One region of the Streptomyces sp. NBC_00727 genome, then DNA from elsewhere that is predicted to be linked to it. Evidence: riboswitches for the same ligand, from Rfam matches in the RefSeq annotation. Region 1 holds a riboswitch; each other region holds the start of a gene.

Region 1 (6,900 bases):
TCGCACCACGAGCGCCGCATCCGCAGCTTCCAGCCGCGCCGCAGCCGGGTCACGCCCGGCCAGCAGGATGCCCTTGAGCGGCTGTGGCCCAAGTGGGGCCTGGACATCGACGGGCTCAGCGCCCTGGACCTGCCCGCGATGTTCGACGGGCTCCCGGTGGTGCTGGAGATCGGCTTCGGCATGGGCGAGGCCACCGCGCAGATGGCCGCCGCCGACCCGGGCACCGGCATCCTCGCGGTGGACGTGCACACCCCCGGCCAGGGCAACCTGCTCGGACTCGCCGACCGGAACGGCTCGACCAACGTCCGGGTCGCCAACGGTGACGCGATCATCCTGCTGCGCGAGATGCTGGAGCCGGAGTCGCTGGACGGGCTGCGGGTGTACTTCCCCGACCCTTGGCCCAAGACCCGCCACCACAAGCGCCGGCTGATCCAGCCGGAGTTCCTCGACCTGGTCGCGGGCCCGCTGAAGCCCGGGGCGATCGTGCACTGCGCGACAGACTGGGAGCCGTACGCCGAGCAGATGCTCGAAGTCCTCACCGCGCACCCCCGCTTCGAGAACACGACGGCCGACGGCGGCTACGCCCCGCGCCCGGAGTTCCGTCCGCTGACCCGGTTCGAGGGCCAGGGCCTGGGCAAGGGCCACGTGGTGCACGACCTGCTCTTCGCGCGCGTCTGACCCGTCGCGTCTGACCAGCAGGGGCCGGCGCCCCGCGCCGGCCGCACGCGCCATGGCCGTTGTCAGTGCCGCTCGTTAGGGTCGAGGGGTGTCGGACGGGTCTGTTCAGCAGCAATGGCAAGGTCAGCCGGTCGTCCCCGTGCTCCAGGAGCAGCGGGTCGGCGAGATCCTGGCTGCCGTGCCGGAGCGGAGCCAGTGGCGCTACCGGCCGCGCCGCGTCGGCCCACTGTGGCGGAACCGGACGTTCCGAGTGGTCGCCGTCTTCGCGACGCTGGCGCTCTGCGGTGTGGTGATCCTGGCCCTGGTCCGCGACCAGACCGGGACCGAGGGGTTCCTGGTCGGCCTGGGTCTGGCCGTGCTGCCGGTCCCCGCTCTGATGGCGGCCTTCCGCTGGCTGGGCCGGGTCGACCCCCGGCCGTGGCGGAACCTCCTGTTCGCCTTCGCGTGGGGCGCGTGCGCGGCGGCCTTGGTCGCGATCCTCGCCAACTCCTTCGCCACCCGGTGGATAGCCGGGTCCGATCCGGGCAACGCGGACACCCTGGGTGCCACGGTCATCGCGCCGGTCGTCGAGGAGAGCGCCAAGGCGGCGGCCGTCCTGCTGCTCTTCCTCTTCCGGCGACGGGAGTTCACCGGCCTCGTCGACGGCGCGGTGGCCGCCGGTTTCACGGCGACGGGCTTCGCCTTCACCGAGAACATCCTCTATCTGGGCAACGCCTTCGGCGAGGACCAGCAGATGGGCACCGCCTTCGCGTCGGTGACGGTGATGACGTTCCTCATCCGCGCGGTCATGACACCGTTCGCCCATCCGCTCTTCACCGTCCTGACCGGCATCGGTCTCGGGACCGCCGCGAGCACCGCACCCGGCCGGCGGTTCAGGCGCATCGGGGCCCCGCTGCTCGGCCTGGTCCTCGCGATGGGCATGCACGCCCTGTGGAACGGCTCGGCCACCTTCACCCGGTACGGGTTCTACATCGTCTACGGGGCGTTCATGGTCCCCGTCTTCGGCCTGATCACGTGGCTCCTGATCCGGGCGCGCCGGCAGGAGCTGCGCTCCCTGGCCGTCGAGCTCCCCGCGTACGCCGGGGCCGGCTGGCTCTCCCCCGCCGAACCCCTCGCCCTCGCCTCGATGCGGGCCCGCGCCCTCGCCCGGAACGCGGCGCGCCAGCGGTACGCGGCGGCGGCCGGCGCGTACGGCCAGCCGCACCGGGCGACCCCGTACGGCCACGCCCACGCCCCGGCCCACGCGAAGCACCCCAAGGAGGCCAAGGAGCACGGCAGGGCCGCGGCCCGTACGGTCGCCGAGTACGAGGCGTTCGCGACGTCCCTCGCCTTCCTGCGCCGGCAGGCCCGCCGGGGCACGGCCGATCCCGACTTCGCCGCCCGCGAGCTGGAGCTGCTGCACCACCTGTGGCAGCGCCGGGACGTCGCGGGCCCCGCCCTGGCGTACGCGGCTCGCGCCACGCACCGCCGGCCCCCGGGCTTCCCGCCGCCCTGGCCGCATCACGCGTACGGACCCCACGCCCACAGCGCCGCCCCCGCCCCGTACCCGTACGGCGCCCCGTCCCCGTACACAGCGCAGCCGTACGGCCAACAGCCCGTACCGCCGTACACCGCACCGCCCTACACCCCGCAGCCGTACGCCGCACCGCCCTGTGCCGGCCCGCCGTACAGCGGCAGCCCGCCGGCCTGATCCGCGACCGACGGGCCGCTGCCCCGACCAGGAGGAGGCCTAAGCCGGGTCAACGCGCCTACGCGGACGCTTCGGTGAGTGTCGACAGTTCGTCGTCCGTCAGGCGGAGGTCGGCGAGCGCCAGCAGGGCGGGGAGCTGTCCGACCGTGCGGGCGGAGGCGATCGGCGCGGCGACCGTCGGCCGGGAGGCGAGCCAGGCCAGGGCCACCGTCGCGATCTCGGCGTCCCGCTCCCGCGCCACCGTGTCGAGCGCGGCGAGCACCCGCTGCCCGCGCTCCGACTCCAGGTGGCCGGCCGCGCTCCCGGCGCGGGCGCTGTCCACGGCCGCACCCGGGCGGTACTTGCCGGTGAGGAAGCCGGCGGCCAGCGCGAAGTACGGGACGGCCGCGAGCCCGGCGCGTGCGGCGGTGTCCTGGAGCCCGCCCTCGTAGGTGTCGCGGGAGACCAGGTTGTAGTGCGGCTGGAGCGCCACATAGCGGGCCAGTCCCTCGCGCTCGGAGAACTCCACCGAGGCGCGCAGGCGCTCAGGGCTGATGTTGGAGGCGGCGATCTCCCGGACCTTGCCCTCCCGCACCAGCTGGTCCAGGGCGGTGATGATCTCCTCGACGGGGACGGTCTCGTCGTCGAAGTGCGTGTAGTAGAGGTCGATGTAGTCGGTGTTCAGCCGGCGCAGCGACTCCTCGGCGGCCGACTTGATCGTGGGCGCCGACAGCCCCTTGTATCCGGGGAGCGCGCCGGCCTTGGTGGCCACCACGACGTCGGACCGGTTGCCGCGCGCCGCGAGCCACTTGCCGATGACCGTCTCCGACTCGCCGCCCTCGTTACCGGGAACCCAGTGCGAGTAGGCGTCGGCGGTGTCGACGAAGTTGCCGCCGGCCGCCGCGTACGCGTCGAGGACGGCGAAGGACTGGTCCTCGTCCGCGGTCCAGCCGAAGACGTTTCCACCGAGGCAGAGCGGGAAGACCTGCAGGCCGGACGGGCCGAGAGTGCGCAGTGAAGTCATAAGGGGGACAACGGTTTCCGGCCACCCCACTATTCCGTGCCACCTACATCCAGCCAGCCGCGGACCTACGGACCGGCAGCCCTGACGTCGGGGGGTGTGCGTCAGGGCTGCCGGGGTTCGGAAGGGCGCGGACCGGGAACGGCGCGGGCCGTCCCGGACTCGCGGGAGGCAACGCCGAGGGTCAGACGGTCAGACCGCGGGCGCGCAGCCAGGCCATCGGGTCGATGCCGCTGCCGTCCGGGGTGTGGACCTCCAGGTGGAGGTGCGGGCCGGTGACGTTGCCGGTCGCGCCGACACGGCCGATGGTGTCGCCGGTGGTGACCTTCTGGCCGACGGTGACACCGATCGATGACTGGTGGCAGAACCACAGTTCGGTGCCGTCCTCGAGCTCCAGCACCGTGCGGTAGCCGTACGAACCGGACCAGCCGGCCGACTTGATGGTGCCGGTGTGGATGGCCTTGATCGGGGTACCGGTCGGCGCCGCGAAGTCGAGGCCCGTGTGATAGCCGGAGGACCACATCGAACCGGCCTCGCCGAACGTCGAGGTGATCGTGTACGAGGAGGTGGGGATGGCGTAGCTGGCGGCGAGCTTGGCCAGGCGCAACGCCTCGGCCTTCCTCTTCGCCTCCTCCTCCGCCTTCTTCTTCGCGGCGGCGGCCTTGGCCTCGGCCTCGTCCTGCTGCTTCTTCGCCTCGGCGGCGGCCTTCTCGGCCGCGGCCTTCTCCTCGGCCGCCCTGGCCTCGGCGTCGGCGGCGCCCTGCTGCTGCTCGGCCTGCTGGAGGATGCGGGCGCGCAGCGCCTCGCCGGCGTCCGTGGTGCCCTGCTCGGCCTCGGCGGTGGTGATGCCGGCGGTGGTCAGCGGGGCGGCAGCGGTCGCGGTGACCCGGGCCTCGGCCTCGGTCTTGGTCTCGCCGGAGAACAACGCACCTACGCCCGGAAGGGAGTTGGCGTCGGGGAGATTGTCCGCGATGGAATCGGGAAGAGAGATGGAGACCGGCGGTTTGCTCTGCGCGGTGGCCATGCCGCCCGCACCGACGGCCGCGATGACACCGACGCCGAGGACGGTGGAGCTACGGGCCAGACCATTGCGCTGCTTGGCGACACGGTGCTTGCCGCGGACGGGACGGACGGACTCCTCGGTGGGGTTCCATTCCTCCCAGGTCCGCTCGGAGTCGGCATCGTCGGCGCGGAAACCGCTGCCGGGACCGGCGCCGGTGCCGTAGCCGTTGCCCCCATCGGTCGCGTAGTCGATCCCCTGTTCCGGGATGTACGCGGTAGCGGGGCCGTTCGCGAAGTCGGCGCCGTACTCGGGCACGAACCGGGAGGGTGATTCGGGGGCAGGCTTGTTGGACGCCACGCGGGCGCACTCCTTTCCTTCCTTCTCGCCTACCGGGTTAGCTGACGGGTTCGGAGCAGGAAGGTCTCCTACGGGTCCCTCCGCCTCTCGTGAAGACAGAGATGCCCGATTCACCCCATGTAGGTGGTTCCCCGGTTCCCTTGCGGAATTCGGCGCTCGCGCACGGTGCCGCCACTGACGGCGGCTGTGACAACCGCGCTGCGTTATCGAACGTTAATAGACAGACGGGTCCGATTCCAAGCTGTTCCCACTGATCGTTCCCCTCCTCGGCCCGGACTTTATGGGACACAACCGGGTGGAATCGGGCGAGTTGAACGAGGTCCGGCCACTACGCGTTTTCTGACGTTGCGTCAAATGTTATGCGGAGCGGCGCCTGTCAGTCACGCAGGGTTGTACCCCGCTTGATGATCTTCACCGTCCTGCGCCGGTCGGGCTGCCCCTTCGCCGGCCGCGCCACCGCGAGCAGCGCCATGTCGTCGGTCGACTCGCCCCCCGTATGCAGCCGTACGTCGTCGGTCAGCGCGGACAACAACTCCTCGGGCCCCGGAAAGAGGCGCCCGCGCAGCCGCCCAGCCGGGTCGTAGAAGACGCCGTCGGCATCACGTGCCTCGGACAGGCCGTCCGTGTAGAACAGCAGCGTCCCGCCGGCCGGCAGCTCCCACCCGTCCGAGCGGTCCGGCCGCACCCCCAGGCCCATGCCGAGCGGCAGCGCGGGCTCCGAAGGCGTCAGGGCCTCCACCGCCCCGTCCCCGTGCAGCAGCAGCGGGTCGGGGTGGCCGCGGTTCACGATCCGTACCGCCTGTCCGCCCGGCGGGATCTCCGCCAGCACGGCGGTGACGAACTCCTCGAACGCGTCGAACCCGCCGCCCCGGGTCGACTCACGCGCCAGCGCCCGCTCCAGCCGCTGCGCCACGCCCTCCAGCGTCGTCTCCTGCTCGGCCGCCTCCCGGAACGCCCCGATCACCACCGCCACGGCCCCGACCGCCTCCAGCCCCTTCCCGCGCACGTCCCCGAGCACGAGCCGCACCCCGTACGGGGTGTCCGCCGCCGCGAACAGGTCACCCCCGACGAACTCGTCCGCCTGCGCCGCCTCGTACCGCGCGGCCACCTGGAGTCCGCCGATCCGCTCGGGCGGCTCCGGCAGCACCGCACGCATGGCGGTCTCGGCGATGATCCGGGCGGACGCCAGCTGCTCGTTGCCGCGCCGCACGACCCGGTTGATCACGCACGCCTGGAAGGCGACCGTGACCACGGTGAGCATCTCGACGAACGAGACCACCTTGACCAGATCCCCGCTGTAGAGCCGGATTCCGGCGACGGCGAGCACAGCGACGATCCCTATCCGGACCGTGGTGCCGAGGCCGAAGAACGGCGCGGCGATCAGCGGAGCGGCCGCGAACATCGGGACGGCCGTGAAGGGCGGCGGCGTGAAGAGGTCGAACGCCACCCCGATGACGATCATCGCCACCGGCAGCACCCGGACGAACCGGCGGCTCCGCACGCCGCCACGCCCGCGCCACCGACGCTCCCACTTCCCCACCTGCGGTCTCCTGCCCGGTGCAGCCACGGCCGCGGACGGTACCGCGCACCTCCCCCAGCCTCGCCGCCGCCCGGCCGACGGGCGACTCCTCGGCCGCCGATGGGGCTAAACACGTATACGCCGACAACGCATCAGGCCCGGCACGCTGCTTGCGTGCCGGGCCTGATCCTTCAGTAGCGGGGACAGGATTTGAACCTGCGACCTCTGGGTTATGAGCCCAGCGAGCTACCGAGCTGCTCCACCCCGCGTCGGTAAACACAACTCTACGGCATGTTCGGAGCTCTCGTGACCACCCGCCTCGCACGCCCCACGCACACGGGTCCTCACCGAACGTCAAAGTGCCGAAAACGAGAAGGTGTTGCAAGGAACATGTGTTCTGTCGCAAGGTATCTGCTGCACCCCCCGGCTCGGTGGGCTGCCCGTGTGAGCAGCTCCGACCGCGCATGCCGGCGCGCACGGAGAGCCGCTCCCGGTCTCTGATCGCAGCCTGTCTGGAGGGCTCTCGACCATGACCGCACCGCTCGCCTCCGATCGCACCCCCGCTCCCTCTGCCACCCCGCCGTCACCCGTACGCGCCGCCGCCACGGGCGGCCTCATCGGCGGCGTGCTGGGCGCGGTGATGAGCGCGGCGG
Region 2 (6,900 bases), 2.7 Mb from region 1:
CGCACAGCGGCGGGGGACTGATGTGGGACTTCGGACGGACCCTGGTGAAGCAGGCCGTCGCCAACCGCTGAGAAGTTTTTGCCCCTGAGGCAAGGTATTTGCCTCAGGGGAAAGAATTTGGCCCAATGGAAGTATGAATCCTCCGGACGACCGGGCGGCCGGCGAGCTGCCCGGTGTCGCGCCCCGCCTGCGCGATCTGCGCCGAGGCCGTGGTCTCACCCTCGAGACCGCGGCCCAGCGGGCCGGGCTCTCGCCCGCCCACCTCTCCCGGCTCGAAACGGGCCGGCGCCAGCCCTCGCTGCCCATGCTGCTCCAGCTGGCCAGGATCTACGGTACGACGGTCTCCGAGCTGCTGGGCGAGATGCCCCCGGAACGTGACGCGATCGTCCGCGGCCGCCCGTTCGAGGGCGCGGCGGCCGACGGCTGGCTGTACCAGCAGGCCGGCGGCTCCGGCCGGGCCATGCAGGCGCTGCGCGTCCGGGTCCCGTACGGCGCCCAGGGCGACCTGGTCCGCGTCCACCCCGGCGAGGAGTGGCTGTACGTCCTTGCGGGCCGCCTGCGGGTGACACTCGGCGAGACGGTCCACGACCTCGCCCCGGGCGACAGCGCGCACTTCGACTCGCTCACCCCGCACCGGATCGCGGCCCCCGAACCCGAGGGCTCCGAGCTGCTCTTCGTCCACACCCTGCTGCAGAGCCCCGCCGCCGAGCTGTGCCTCGGCGGCCCGGTCCACCGTCGCTGAGACGATTCCGCCGCCGGGGCCCTCCCGGCAGCCAGAGAGGCCAGTCATGTCCGATTCCGAGAACTACGACCCGCTCACCCCGGCCCCGCGCCCCGGCGCCGACACCCACGAGAAGAAGATGCCGCGCGGACTCGTCATCCGGCTCTTCGCCTACCTCGTGGCCGGGCACGTCATCGCCGCGTTCCTCTACCTGCTCTTCGCGGTCGGCATGCACAACCAGTAGGCGGCGCCGGCTCAGCTCTCGTCGAGGAGCCGTTCGCGCAGCCGCTCCCGGGTGGCGGGCGCCAGCTTCAGCCCGTCGGCGAGGTAGCGGTCGGTGTCGCCCCAGGTCTCGTCGATGGCGGCGAAGGCCGCGGCGAGGTAGTCGGGCTGGGCGCCGAAGAGCGGGTTCAGCAGCTCCAGCACCTCCGGGGACATCCCGGCCGGCGAGGTGTCGCTGCGCCGGATGCGGTAGCGGCGGTGCGCGTCGTTCGACTTCAGGTAGTCGGCCTCGATGGTCTCCCGCCCGACGCCGACCGCCAGCAGCGTCACCGCGATGGAGAGCCCCGCCCGGTCCTTGCCCGCCGCGCAGTGCATCAGCGCCGGCACGCTGTCCTCGGCCAGGGCGTGCAGCACCCGGCTGTGCTCGGCGGTGCGCTCCAGGATGATCGCGCGGTACGAGGCGACCATGCGGCCGGTGCCCTTGCCGCCGGCCAGGATCGAGCGCAGCTCCGCCATGTTGCCGTCGCGCACCATCCGCCAGAACTCCGCCCCGTCCGCCGGGTCGCTGAGCGGGATGCTCACGTTCCGGACGCCGGGCAGCTCCACATCCAGGCCGTCCAGCTTGTGGTCCGCAGCGTTGCGGAAGTCGAAGACGGTGTGCAGACCGAGCCCGCCGAGGAACGCCGCGTCCTCGGCCGTGGCGTGCGCCAGGTGGCCGCTGCGGTAGAGCCTGCCGTGCCGGACCCGGCGGCCGTCGGTGGTGGGCAGACCGCCCACGTCCCGGAAGTTGCGGACGCCGGTGAGTACGGGCTCCGTCGGCGGGGTCTGCGGCAGCTGCTGCGTCACGGTCACTCCTGGAGGCTCTGCCCCGGCGCGTGTCGCCGTCGGGCCCACGCCCGCGACGATACGACATCGGTTCGTAGGCCAGGCATCTCGGTCGCCGGGGCCGTTTTCCGCGCACGCGCCGTTGCCCCCGGTGCGTGGACGGTCGATGATGTGCGGACCGGTGTGAATCTGTGAGTACGCGGACGGGGGCGCGCGATGATCGAGGCCGGCGACCGGATCTGGCTGCTGACGGGGGCGAACGGGAGCTACGCCCTGCGTCTCACCGACCGGCACGAGTTGCTGCATCTCCACTGGGGCCCGCGTATCTCCCTGGCCGCCGCCCAGGCCCTGGCCGAGGCGCCCGCGCCGCCCGACCGGGGCTTCGAGTCCCCGCTCGACGGCCGCGAGGAGTACCCCGTCGAGGGCGGCCCCCGGTTCGTCCGCCCCGCCCTGTCGGTGCGCACCGACGAGGTGCGCGGGACCGCGTGGGTGTTCGCGGGCCACGCGGTGGACGGCGACGAGCTGCGGCTCTCCTTCGACGACCCGGTCCACCGGCTCGTGATCATCCTGCACTACCGGATGCGGGACGACTCCGACGTGATCGAGCGCTGGACCACCCTCACCCACGCCGGGCCCGACGGCCCGCCCGTCGAGGTGCTCCGCGCCGATGCCGCGGCCTGGACGCTGCCCGCCCGCGACCGCTGGCGGCTCAGCCGGCTGCACGGCCGCTGGGCGGCGGAGACCCAGCTGGAGCGCACGGAGCTCGCGTACGGGGAACACCTGCTCTCCAGCCGGCGCGGCCACACCGGCCACCAGGGCCTGCCCTGGGTCGCCCTCGACGCGGACGGCGCCGCGACCGAGGAGAGCGGCGAGGTCTACGGCTGCGCGCTCGGCTGGTCCGGCTCCTGGCGCATCGCCGTACAGCGGCTGCCCGACGGGCTCGTACAGATCACCGGCGGCGCCGGCCACGACGAGTCCGGGCTGCTGCGGCTGGCGCCGGGGGAGTCGTACACCGGCCCCGTCTTCGCCGGGCTGTGGAGCGCGGGCGGTTTCGGCGGGGCGAGCCGCGCCTGGCACGCCTGGCAGCTCGCCCATGTGATCCCGGACGCCTCCGAGCCGCGCCCGGTGCTCTACAACTCCTGGGAGGCCACCGGCTTCGACATCGCGGAGGACCAGCAGCGGGCGCTGGCCGAACGCGCCGCCGCGATGGGCGTCGAGCTGTTCGTCGTGGACGACGCCTGGTTCGGGCAGCGGGTGAGCGACCGGGCCGGGCTCGGCGACTGGACGCCGAACCCGCAGCGCTTCCCCGACGGGCTCGGCCCGCTCGCGCGCCATGTGCACGGGCTCGGCATGCGGTTCGGGATCTGGGTCGAACCCGAGATGGTCAACCCCGACAGCGATCTCTACCGCGCCCACCCCGACTGGGTGCAGCACTTCCCCGGCCGGGAACGCACGGAATTCCGCAATCAGCTGGTCCTCAACCTGGCCCGCCCCGATGTGCGGGCCCATCTGTGGGAGAGCCTGGACGCGCTGCTGTCCGGGACGCCGGTCGACTATGTGAAATGGGACTTCAACCGCTGCTTCTCGGACGCCGGCTGGCCCGGCGCCGACTACCCGCAGCGACTGTGGACCGAGCACGTGGACGGCCTCTACGCGCTGATCGACCGGCTGCGCGCCGCCCACCCCGGCGTCGCCTTCGAGTCCTGCTCGGGCGGCGGCGGGCGCATCGACCTCGGCATCCTCTCCCGTACGGACCAGGTCTGGACGTCCGACAACACCGACCCGCTGGACCGCCTCGCCATCCAGCACGGCTTCGGGCAGCTCCACCCGGCGCGCGTCATGGCGGCCTGGGTCACCGACAGCCCGAACGTCCAGCTCAACGGCCGCCGCTCCTCCCTGCGCTTCCGGTTCGTCAGCGCCATGGCCGGGGTGCTCGGGATCGGCGGGGACCTCACCGAGTGGAGCGCGGCCGAGCTGGACGAGGCGCGCGGGTGGGTGGAGCTGTACAAGGAGATCCGCCCCGTCGTGCAGCTGGGCGAGCTGTACCGGCTGCGCGCACCGGGGTCCGGCCTGAGCGCCGTGCAGTACGTGCGGGGCGCGGACACCGTCGTCCTGATGTGGCTCCACGCCCAGCGGTACGGGGAGCAGCCGCCGGCCCTTCGGCTGCGCGGACTCGACCCGGAGGCGACGTACACCTGCCTGGACACGGGGGCGGTGCACCACGGTTCGGTGCTGCTGCACCACGGGCTGCCCAGCGGGCTGCGCGGCGACCTGGACGCACGAGTGGTGCGGCTGCGCCGCGGACGATGACCATGACATGTCCGTATTGCGGCGTTATGTCGAACTCGCCCCGGTTGTAAGGGAGATGATCACCCGCTCGTGAGCGGGATCATATCCGTGACGGTGTGTGGTGACGCCCCGGCGGGGTAGGCCGTGCGCCGCGCGGAAAGCCAAGATCCGTAATCCACGGAGTGTGACCGGAATTCCGCGCCGCAATTCAGGTGCGGAATCCGATGCGGAACGCATGGCTTGTTTCCGCCGTCCCGGCTCGCTTACGTTCCATGCCATCCGGATGGAACGCCCAATCCTGCCGCCGTCCGGAATTCGCATCCACTCACCGTGTGGCAGGAGCGGGGGAACCAGGTAAGCCGCCGACCGGGACGACCGGACGGCTAGGGGTGAAGCCGCGCCAGGCGCGGCCGGGCATCTCCAGCCCGAACCCGACAGCTCACCTCGCAGGCGCCGGAGAGGAAATTCTTCATGCCCAATTCGGGTAAGCACCGCCGTCCCAAGTCCAGCACCATCGCCCGCGGCGTCGTCGCCGCGAGCGCCGGCGGAGCCGTCATCGCGCTTCCGCTGCTCGGCGCCACCGGTGCCCACGCCGCGGAGCAGTCCGCCCCGGCCGCCTCGAAGTCGGTCGCCGCGCACACCACCCCGGCCAAGCCCGCGAAGAGCACCGGCACCACCACCTACTCCGTGGTCTCCGGCGACTACCTGTCGAAGATCGCGGCCCAGCACCACCTCAAGGGCGGCTGGCACAAGCTGTACCAGGACAACCGCGAGGTCGTCGGCGAGAACCCGAGCCTGATCTTCCCGGGCATGAAGCTGACCCTCGGCGCCAAGGCGGCCCCCGCCGCCGCCACCCCGTCCAAGGCACCGGCCGAGACGGCGGAGAAGACCGAGACGAAGGCCGCGCCCAAGGCCGAGACCAGGACCGAGACCAAGGTCGAGACGAAGACCGAGGCCAAGACCGAGACCGAGGCCCCGGCCACCCAGGACAACGCCTCCGGTTACGTCCACCCGGTCCCGGGCAACCACACCACCGCCTACCGCGCCTCCGGTGCCAACTGGTCCAGCGGCAGCCACACCGGCATCGACTTCCCCGTCGCCACCGGCACCAGCGTGAAGGCCATCACCTCCGGCACCGTCGTCACCGCCGGCTGGGGCGGCGCCTACGGCAACCAGGTCGTCATCCAGCACGCCGACGGCCACTACTCCCAGTACGGCCACATGTCCTCGCTCTCCGTCTCGGCGGGCCAGACCGTGACCGCGGGCCAGCAGGTCGGCCTCTCCGGCGCCACCGGCAACGCCACCGGCCCGCACCTCCACTTCGAGGTCCGCACCGGCCCGGAGTACGGCTCGGACATCGACCCGATCGCCTACCTGGCGTCGCACGGGATCAACGTCTGATCCAGGCGGTACCGACCCGTGATCCGGGTCACTGAACGGCAAGAGGGACGGCGCACCGCGGTGCGCCGTCCCTCTGCTTATTCCCCCTTTACCGAAAACTGACCGGGTGCTTTATCTCACCACCCGTCAACCCCTTATTACGGTCGCGTAGGTCACATTCCGGGGTGCAGGATAAGCGCTTGTGGCAGACGATTCGAACAACATCCAACAGGGCGTCATCGACCGACAGGGCGCCATCGGGTCGTACGCGGCGATTGGCGACAGCTTCACCGAGGGAGTCGGCGACCCCGGCCCGGACGGAACATTCGTCGGCTGGGCCGACCGGCTCGCGGTACTCCTCGCGGACCGGCTCCCGGAGCCCGGCATTCCGGCGGACGCCGAGGGCTCACCCGTTTCCGCGCACGGAAACTTCCGGTACGCCAATCTCGCCGTACGAGGACGCCTCCTCGACCAGATAGTCGAGGAGCAGGTGCCCCGCGCCAAGGAACTCGCCCCCGGTCTGGTGAGCTTCTGCGCCGGCGGCAACGACATCATCCGGCCGGGCACCGACCCCGACGACGTGGCCGAACGCTTCGAGCGGGCGGTCGCCGACCTCACGCGGTCGGTCGGCACCGTCATGGTCACCACCGGCTTCGACACCCGTGGCGTCCCCGTGCTGCGCCATCTGCGCGGCAAGATCGCCACCTACACCGCCCACGTCCGGGCCATCGCCGACCGCTACGACTGCCCGGTCCTCGACCTGTGGTCGCTGCGCTCCGTGCAGGACCGGCGCGCCTGGGACGGCGACCGGCTGCACCTGTCGCCCGAGGGACACACCCGGGTCGCGCTGCGCGCCGCCCAGGTCCTCGGCCTCGACGTGCCGGCCGACCCGGACCAGCCGTGGCCGCCGCAGCCCCCGCGCGGCGCGCTGGAGATCCGCCGCGACGACATCCACTGGGCGCGCGAATACCTGGTGCCATGGATCGGACGGCGGCTGCGCGGCGAATCCTCCGGGGACCACGTCGAGCCCAAGCGGCCCGACCTGCTGCCGCTCTGACGGACCCGCTGTCCTCAGTCGCCCCGCGACCGCGTCGCGGCGACCGGGGACAGCGGCAGCGCCGCCGGAATGCGCTCCAGCACCCCGCCCGCGAACACGTCGTACAGCGGCAGCGTCTCCAGGTGCACATAGCCGATGTGGCAGTCGCACACGGCGAGCGGACACGCCCGCGGCACCAGCGCCCGGCGGTAGCTCCCGTCGTACAGATTGCCGAGCTCCGCCCGGACGAAGTGGCAGCGGCGCACCGTGCCCTCCCCGTCCACCGAGATCACCGACTCACCGGTCCGGCAGGGCAGCCCCGCCGAGCGGTGCGGATGACGGCTGTACGGGAACAGCGGGTCGATCGCCGTCCACCGCTCCGCCTCCTCGTCCGTATAGGTGTGCCCCTCGGCCGCGTTGACCCAGA
Region 3 (6,900 bases), 3.2 Mb from region 1:
CGCAAGTTCCTCACGGCGGCCGACGGCACGCCCGAGGGTCCGGTCCTCCTGACCCGCTTCGCCACCTGGGTGGAGGAGGAGCGGCCCGCCTGCCTGGAGCTGTCCGTCGAGCGGTCCGAACCGGGCCTGGAGCCCTGCCGGTCGCTGCGCAGGCTGCATCAGGCGATCCTCACGTCGGACCGCCTCCTCGACCTGCCCGTGGCGAGCTGAGGTGGCCGCCGTACGCCAGGACGCCTGGCTGCGCCGCTACCACTCCACGGACGCCCGCGCCGAGCTGGTCTGCTTCCCGCACGCGGGCGGCGCGGCGGGCTTCTGGCGTCCGCTGTCCGCCGCCGTCCGCGCCTCGCTGGACGTGCGCGCCGTCCAGTACCCGGGCCGGCAGGACCGCTACCGCGAGCCGCCCGTCCGCGATCTGCACCGGCTCGCCGACCTGGTCGCCGAGGCGCTGGAGAGCGGACCGCCGCCGGCCGGGCCGCGGGTCTTCGTCGGGCACAGCATGGGCGCCTCGCTCGCCCATGAGGTGGCGCTGCGGCTGTCCGGGCGCCACGGTCCGGCGGCGCTGATCGTCTCCGGCCGCCGGGCGCCCTCGCGCCTCGGGGCCGGGGAGCGGCTGGAGAGCGACGAGGCGGTGATCGCGAGGGTCCGCGCGCTGGGCGGCACCGATCCCGCCGTGCTGGCCGACCCCGACCTGCTCGACGTGATCCTTCCCGCGCTGCGTGCCGACTACGCGGCCGTCGCCGGTTACGTGCCGGGCGACGGCCTCCTGGCGTGCCCGGTCGTCGCCCTCACCGGTGACAGCGACCCGGATGCGCCTCCGGAGGACGTACGGGCATGGCGCACGCACACCACGGGCCCGTTCGAACTGCGGGTCCTGCCGGGCGGGCACTTCTTCCTGAACGACCATCTGCCGGCCGTCGCGGAGCTCGCTGTCGCGCTGTCCGCCGCTGCCCCGGGGCACGGGCGGGCGGTGGGGCCGTCGTGAGCGGCGCTGGTTGCGTCACACGCCGTGAAGCCACCCGCGCACGGTTTCGTCGTCGGTCCACCTGGCCGCGAGCAGCAGGGCGATGTCGTCGGGCCGGTCGGCGGCCAGCCGGGCCCGGCTGATGACGTGGTCGGCGGTGTCGACCAGGGGCACGGCGCCGAGGCCGGCGATCGTGCCGCGCAGCCGCTCGACCCCGATGTCGATGTCGGTGCCGGCCTGCTCGACGAGGCCGTCGGTGTAGAGGGCGAGCGTCGCGCCGGGGTCCAGGTGGAGCTCGGTGACGGGGTACGCGACGTCGGCGTCGATGCCCAGGACGATGCCGCCCGCCAGCTCCATGACCTCGGCGGTGCCGTCGGGCCGGCGCAGGACGGGCTGGGGATGCCCGGCGCGCACGGCGTGCGTGCGGCCGGTGGCGGGGTCCGTCACGATGTAGCAGCAGCTCGCGAACTGGCCGGTGTCGAGGTCGATGAGCAGGCGGTTGGTACCGCTCATGACCTCCTGCGGGTCGTGGCCGCTGAGCGCGAAGGCCCGTACGGCACTGCGGAGCTGGCCCATGGTCGCGGCGGCGGCCACGCCGTGGCCCTGTACGTCCCCGATGACGAGGGCGAGCCGGCCGTGGGTCTCGATCACGTCGTACCAGTCGCCGCCGACGTCCATGCCCTGGGTGCCGGCGAGGTAGCGGCCCTGGGTGTCGATGCCGTGGACGGCGGGCAGCCGGTGCGGCAGCAGGGCGTCCTGGAGGCCGCGGGCCAGGGCGGCCTCGGTGTCGTAGCGCTGGGCCCGCTGGAGCGCCTGGGCGATGAGGCCGGCCAGGGCGGTGAGGACCGTACGCTCCTCCGGGCTGAAGCCGCGCGGCCGGTCGAAGCCGAGGATGCAGGAGCCGACGAGCCGCCCGGAGGCGATCAGCGGCAGGAAGGCGCGGGCGCCGACGTCCGCGTCCATGGGGATGCCGGGGTAGGCGGCCGCCAGACGCTGCATGGACTCGAAGAAGATGGGGCGCCCGGTGGTGAGGGTCTCCACGCCCGGGATGCGGGCGTCCAGGCCTACGGCGTCGAACCGGTCGAGGAAGCCCTGCGGGAAGCCGGTCTCCCACTCCAGGTAGAGGTGGCCCTCCTTGAGCAGGTAGATCGCCAGCTGCCGGCCGCCGAACGCGGGCAGCAGTTCCTCGGTGACCACGCGGGAGACCTGGCGGGCGGTGACGGCCTCGGTGAGCGCGATGGCGAGGGCGACCGGGCGGTAGAGGGCGGCGGACCGGTCGGCCGGGGAGCCGAGTCCCAGGCCGGGCGAGACGACGGAGCCCGGGGTGTAGGCGGGCTCGTCGGTGTGGGTGAGGACGGCGGTCAGCCCGTCGTGCCCGGGGTACAGGGAGACGGAGAGCCAGGGCGGCGGGTCGCGCCGGGCGAGGAAGTGCACCGGGGCGTCGGAGATCATCGCGGCCCGGTAGTGGTCCTCGTACGCGGGGTTCGCGAACCAGGGCAGCGCCTCCCAGAAGACCCGCCCGACCAGTTCCGCGCGGGCCCGGCCGAGCATCTCCTCGGCCAGCGGGTTGACGTAGGTGATCCGGCCGAAGCGGTCGAGCGAGAAGATGCCGCGCGGCAGCCGGTCGGCGGCCTCGGCGACGACCGGGCCGATGCCCAGGTCCACCAGGAAGCCGGTGAGGTGTCCGCCCGGGCCGGCGTCGTCGTCCCGGCGCCCGGAGACCTCCAGCAGGTGGGAGCGGCCGTCCGGGCCGCGCAGGCGCATCCGGCGTACGACGGGGCCGTGGGAGTCCGCCGCCTGCCGGGCCAGCGCCCAGAGGCCGTAGACGTCCTCGGGCGCCAGTCTGGCCGCCAGGGCCCCGATGGTGCCGGGGAAGCCGCCGGTGCCGGTGCCGAGGATCGCGTCGAGGTCCGCGTCCGCCTGGACGGTGCCGGTGCCGAGGTCCCAGTCGAAGCGGCCGATGCGCACCGGCGGCGAGGTCTCGGCGGGCAGCTGGACGGGCAGCGGTTCCCCGTCCCACTCCGGCCGGGTGCCGGAGTCCGCCAGGGCGGCCAGTTCGGTGCCGAGGCTCCGGGCGATGCGCTGGAGCCGGTCCCGGTCGGCGGCGGACACCGGTTCGTCCCCGGTCGCGGCGCGCAGGACGACGAGGACGCCGACCGGCTCGTGACCCCGCAGGACCGGCACGTACAGGGACCCGAAGGGGAACGGCAGGCCGGCCATGAGCTGCGGGAAGCGGCGCATGGCGTCCTCGGCGTCGGCGAGGTAGACGGGGCTGCCGGTGCGGAACGCCTCGGCGATCGGGAACGGCCGGTTCACGTGCATCCGCCACCAGGGGCGGAACAGCGGTCCGGGAAGCCCGGCGAGGACGGCCAGGCGGAGCAGGCCGGGGGTGCCGGAGGGCAGATAGATCCCGCCGGCCAGGCCGCCGACTGCGTCGATGGCGCTCACGACTGATTGCGCGAGCACCAGGGACAGATCGTCCGGTGCCCGTCCGTCGTCCGGTCTCCCGGGAAGGCCGTCGCCCGGACCGAGCGGCACCCGCCCGGCCGCACCGTGCCAGGTCACACAGCCAGGATGCTCCCGCCCGGCCGGTACGCGCACGTCGGAGAGGGGCCGGGTCCGCGCCTTCCTTCCGCCGGTTCGCGGCCGGGGGCCGGGTGTGTCCGGCCTTCCCACGCGGCGGAGCGGTGGCCGCCACGGGTGTGGCGGCCACCGCTCCTTCACGGTCCGTGCAGGCTCCTACCGGCCCTCGTCGGGCGGGCGGCGGTCACCGAGCTGGTCGTTGATCTTCTGCTGGGCCGAGTCGACCTGGCCGCCGTACTTGCCGCCGGTCTTCTTGTCGACGAAGTCCCCGCCCTTCTCGACGCCCTGCCGGGCCTGATCGGGGTGCCCCTTGATCATGCCCTTGATCTTGTCGAGCATGCTCATGACTGACCTCCTAGAGACGCTGACCGTTCCAGCATCCACGCCCGGCCCGCCCGACGCATTCCGGGGCGGGACCCCACGACGTCGAACACCATGTATTTACCGGCACACGCAGAGGGGCGGAGGAAGCGCATTCGCTTCCTCCGCCCCTCCTCACGGCTCCGCCCCGAGCACGGGGCCGGGTGGGATCAGTAGGCGCCGAACACGTTGTCCATGGAGCCGTACGTGGCGGCGGCGTAGTTGCACGCGGCCGTGATGTTGGCGACCGGGTCGTAGATGTCCGTCGACGTACCGGCCACGTGGTAGGCGTCGAAGGTGGGCTGGATCACCTGGAGCAGACCCTTGGAGGGCGTGCCGTTGACGGCGTTGATGTCCCAGTCGTTGATGGCGAACTGGTTGCCCGAGGACTCACGCATGATGTTGCGGTAGATGCCGTCGTAGCTGCCGGGGATGCCGTGCTCGGCCATGACGGCCAGGGATTCCTTGATCCAGCCGTCGAGGTCGTCGGTGTACGCGACCGTCTGGGCCTCGGCGGGCGCGGCGGCGGTCTTCTCGGCGACGGGGACGACCGTGCGCTCGGAGCGGTCGGCGCGGTCGGCGCTCTCCGTCCGGGGCGCGGTGTCGCCGTTCTTCTCGGCGGTCTCCGCCTTGAATTCGCTCTTCTCCGCGGCCTTCGGGGCGGCGGCCTCGGACTTGGCTCCGATGGTGAGCTTGAGGCCCGGGTGAATGAGGTCGGGGTTGCTGCCGACAACACCGCGGTTGTCCTTGTACAGCCGCTCCCAGCCACCGCTGAGGGAATGTCCCTGCGCGATCTTGTAAAGCGAATCGCCGGAGACCACGGAATACGTGGTGGGCGTGGCCTTGCGCACGGCAATTTCCTTGCCGGCGACGGAAGTCGGGGCCGCGGCCCTTTCGGCGACGACGGACTTGGCGGGGGCGGCGGAGGCCGATCCGGCAGTGATCAGGGGGAGCGCGAGAACGGCTCCGCCCGCGCTCACGGCGATGAAACCGCGGGTCAGGGACGCGGACTTGGCACGACGGTGCTTACCCGTGATGGGCATGGCGTATTTCCTCTCCGTCGCCTACGAGGTGAGCTGTCGGGTTCGGACTGGAGATGTCCGGTCGCGCATGGCGACTTCACCCCTAGCCGCTCCGGATTCCGGACCGGCGGCAAACCTGGGTCCCCCGCTCCTGCCGTACGTGGGTGGTCGGGTTCCCGGACGGCGGCAGGATTCGGCGTTCCATCCGGATTGATGACGGGACCGTAAGCGAGAAACGACGGCCGGAACAAGCCCAGAATTGCTGATCACAATTGTTTTGCAAGATCAATCAAAGGAAATGCTCATGATCGCTCTCGGCAGGGGGAGTCAAATTTCTTGGCACGCCTGGGAACCGCGAGATCGGATTACGCGTCAGAAACGGCGAACGTGACGCTGCCCACTGCGACCGAAGTGGGGCATTAGTCCGTTTCGATGGCCTTGGGCAGCATCAAACCCTCCCCAAGTGCCCACTGTTGACCTTTGGCCCATAAAGTGACAAAAGGGGCACAGGAGCCATGCGGAAGGCCGGAAATCCGCCTTCCGGCCCCCTCGCCCACACGATCAACATATGGTTAGGCTTACCTAAGTGTGTCGGGATGTCGGCGGCGGCACCGGGGCACGCCCCTGCCCTGAAACGACGTCGATCGTCCGGCACGGCCCCGTTCACCCCTCATCGGCAAATGGAGACCCCAGGCCATGGCGCCGCATTCCACGCATGACTCCGGCCGTTCCGCCCCCTCCGACGACCTGGAACTCACCGGCCGCCTGGCCCTCGTGACAGGAGCCGGACGCGGCATAGGTGAGGCGGTCGTCCGCGTCCTGGTCGCACGCGGCTGCCGGGTCCTGGCGACCGACGCGGCCCCCGAAGGCGTGGACGCCCTGGCCCGGGAGTACGGCCGGAGCGTCGTCGCACGGAGGCTGGACGTGACGGGCGCGGCGGCCGTCGAAGCCCTCGTGGCCGAGGCCGAGGAGACGCTCGGCGCCCTCGACATCGCGGTCAACGTCGCCGGGATACTGCGGTGTTCACCGGTCGCCGAGCTGACCGACGAGGACTGGGCGGCCACGTTCGCCGTCAACACCGACGGGGTGTTCCACGTATCGCGGGCCGTTTCACGCCGGATGGCCGCGCGCGGTGCGGGCAGCATCGTCACCGTGGCGTCCAACGCCGCCGGCATCCCCCGTACGACCATGGCGGCGTACGCCGCGTCCAAGGCGGCCGCCGTCATGTTCACCAAGTGCCTCGGCCTGGAGCTGGCGCCCCTCGGCGTCCGGTGCAACACGGTCTCGCCGGGTTCCACCCTCACCGACATGCAGCGCGGCATGTGGCCGGCCGGCGAGGCGCGCGACGACGGGCCCGCCGCGCAGCGCGTCATCGCCGGGGACCTGGCGAGCTACCGCACGGGCATACCGCTGGGCAGGATCGCCGAGCCGTCCGACATCGCCGAGGCGGTCGCCTTCCTGGTGTCCGACCGGGCCCGCCACATCACCCTGCACGACCTGTACGTCGACGGCGGCGCCACCCTGCGCGCCTGACCCGTCCGCCCGGCGCCCCCGAAAGCGGCTCGCAGCCCTCCCCACTGGAGACCTCAACGATGACTGCCTCACCGTACGAAGACGCCCCGACCTGGCCCGCCGAGTTCGCCGCCCGCTACCGGGCGGCCGGTCACTGGCGCGGCGAGACGTTCACCGGCATGCTGCGCGAACGGGCCGAGGCCCACGGCGACCGGGTCGCGATCGTCGACCCGGCCCCCGAGCGCCGCGCCTGGACGTACCGCGAACTCGACGAGCGCGCGGCCCGGCTGGCGGCCGGCTTCCGGGCGCGCGGGATTGCGAAGGGCGACCGGGTCGTCGTCCAGCTGCCCAACGCCGCCGAGTTCGCCGAGGTCGTCTTCGCCCTCTTCCGCATCGGCGCGCTGCCCGTCTACGCGCTGCCCGCGCACCGGGAGACGGAGATCGCCTACTTCTGCTCCTTCG

What was found. A riboswitch is a leader RNA that binds a small molecule or an ion and turns the genes downstream of it on or off. The one in region 1 is predicted to bind cyclic di-AMP.
Region 2: linked by a shared signal. The riboswitch ahead of OG242_RS29220 (peptidoglycan DD-metalloendopeptidase family protein) and the one ahead of OG242_RS16985 (M23 family metallopeptidase) in region 1 are both predicted to bind cyclic di-AMP.
Region 3: linked by a shared signal. The riboswitch ahead of OG242_RS02630 (transglycosylase SLT domain-containing protein) and the one ahead of OG242_RS16985 (M23 family metallopeptidase) in region 1 are both predicted to bind cyclic di-AMP.

Annotation. Positions count from the first base shown of each region.
Region 1 is NZ_CP108981.1:3,799,405-3,806,304, reverse strand. Features, by position in the region: gene trmB (tRNA (guanosine(46)-N7)-methyltransferase TrmB) at 1-678, shown strand, start outside; gene OG242_RS16995 (PrsW family intramembrane metalloprotease) at 767-2,368, shown strand; gene OG242_RS16990 (aldo/keto reductase) at 2,427-3,371, opposite strand; gene OG242_RS16985 (M23 family metallopeptidase) at 3,553-4,728, opposite strand; cyclic di-AMP (ydaO/yuaA leader) riboswitch at 4,740-4,893, opposite strand; gene OG242_RS16980 (PP2C family protein-serine/threonine phosphatase) at 5,105-6,268, opposite strand; tRNA gene OG242_RS16975 (tRNA-Met) at 6,443-6,516, opposite strand; gene OG242_RS16970 (hypothetical protein) at 6,777-6,900, shown strand, end outside.
Region 2 is NZ_CP108981.1:6,471,150-6,478,049, forward strand. Features, by position in the region: gene OG242_RS29195 (aspartate aminotransferase family protein) at 1-71, shown strand, start outside; gene OG242_RS29200 (helix-turn-helix domain-containing protein) at 134-742, shown strand; gene OG242_RS29205 (DUF6126 family protein) at 789-965, shown strand; gene OG242_RS29210 (tyrosine-protein phosphatase) at 977-1,789, opposite strand; gene OG242_RS29215 (alpha-galactosidase) at 1,985-4,078, shown strand; cyclic di-AMP (ydaO/yuaA leader) riboswitch at 4,370-4,525, shown strand; gene OG242_RS29220 (peptidoglycan DD-metalloendopeptidase family protein) at 4,529-5,458, shown strand; gene OG242_RS29225 (SGNH/GDSL hydrolase family protein) at 5,640-6,494, shown strand; gene OG242_RS29230 (STM4011 family radical SAM protein) at 6,509-6,900, opposite strand, start outside.
Region 3 is NZ_CP108981.1:591,580-598,479, forward strand. Features, by position in the region: gene OG242_RS02610 (hypothetical protein) at 1-210, shown strand, start outside; gene OG242_RS02615 (thioesterase II family protein) at 212-982, shown strand; gene OG242_RS02620 (SpoIIE family protein phosphatase) at 998-3,526, opposite strand; gene OG242_RS02625 (antitoxin) at 3,701-3,889, opposite strand; gene OG242_RS02630 (transglycosylase SLT domain-containing protein) at 4,075-4,947, opposite strand; cyclic di-AMP (ydaO/yuaA leader) riboswitch at 4,951-5,135, opposite strand; gene OG242_RS02635 (2,3-dihydro-2,3-dihydroxybenzoate dehydrogenase) at 5,623-6,459, shown strand; gene OG242_RS02640 ((2,3-dihydroxybenzoyl)adenylate synthase) at 6,519-6,900, shown strand, end outside.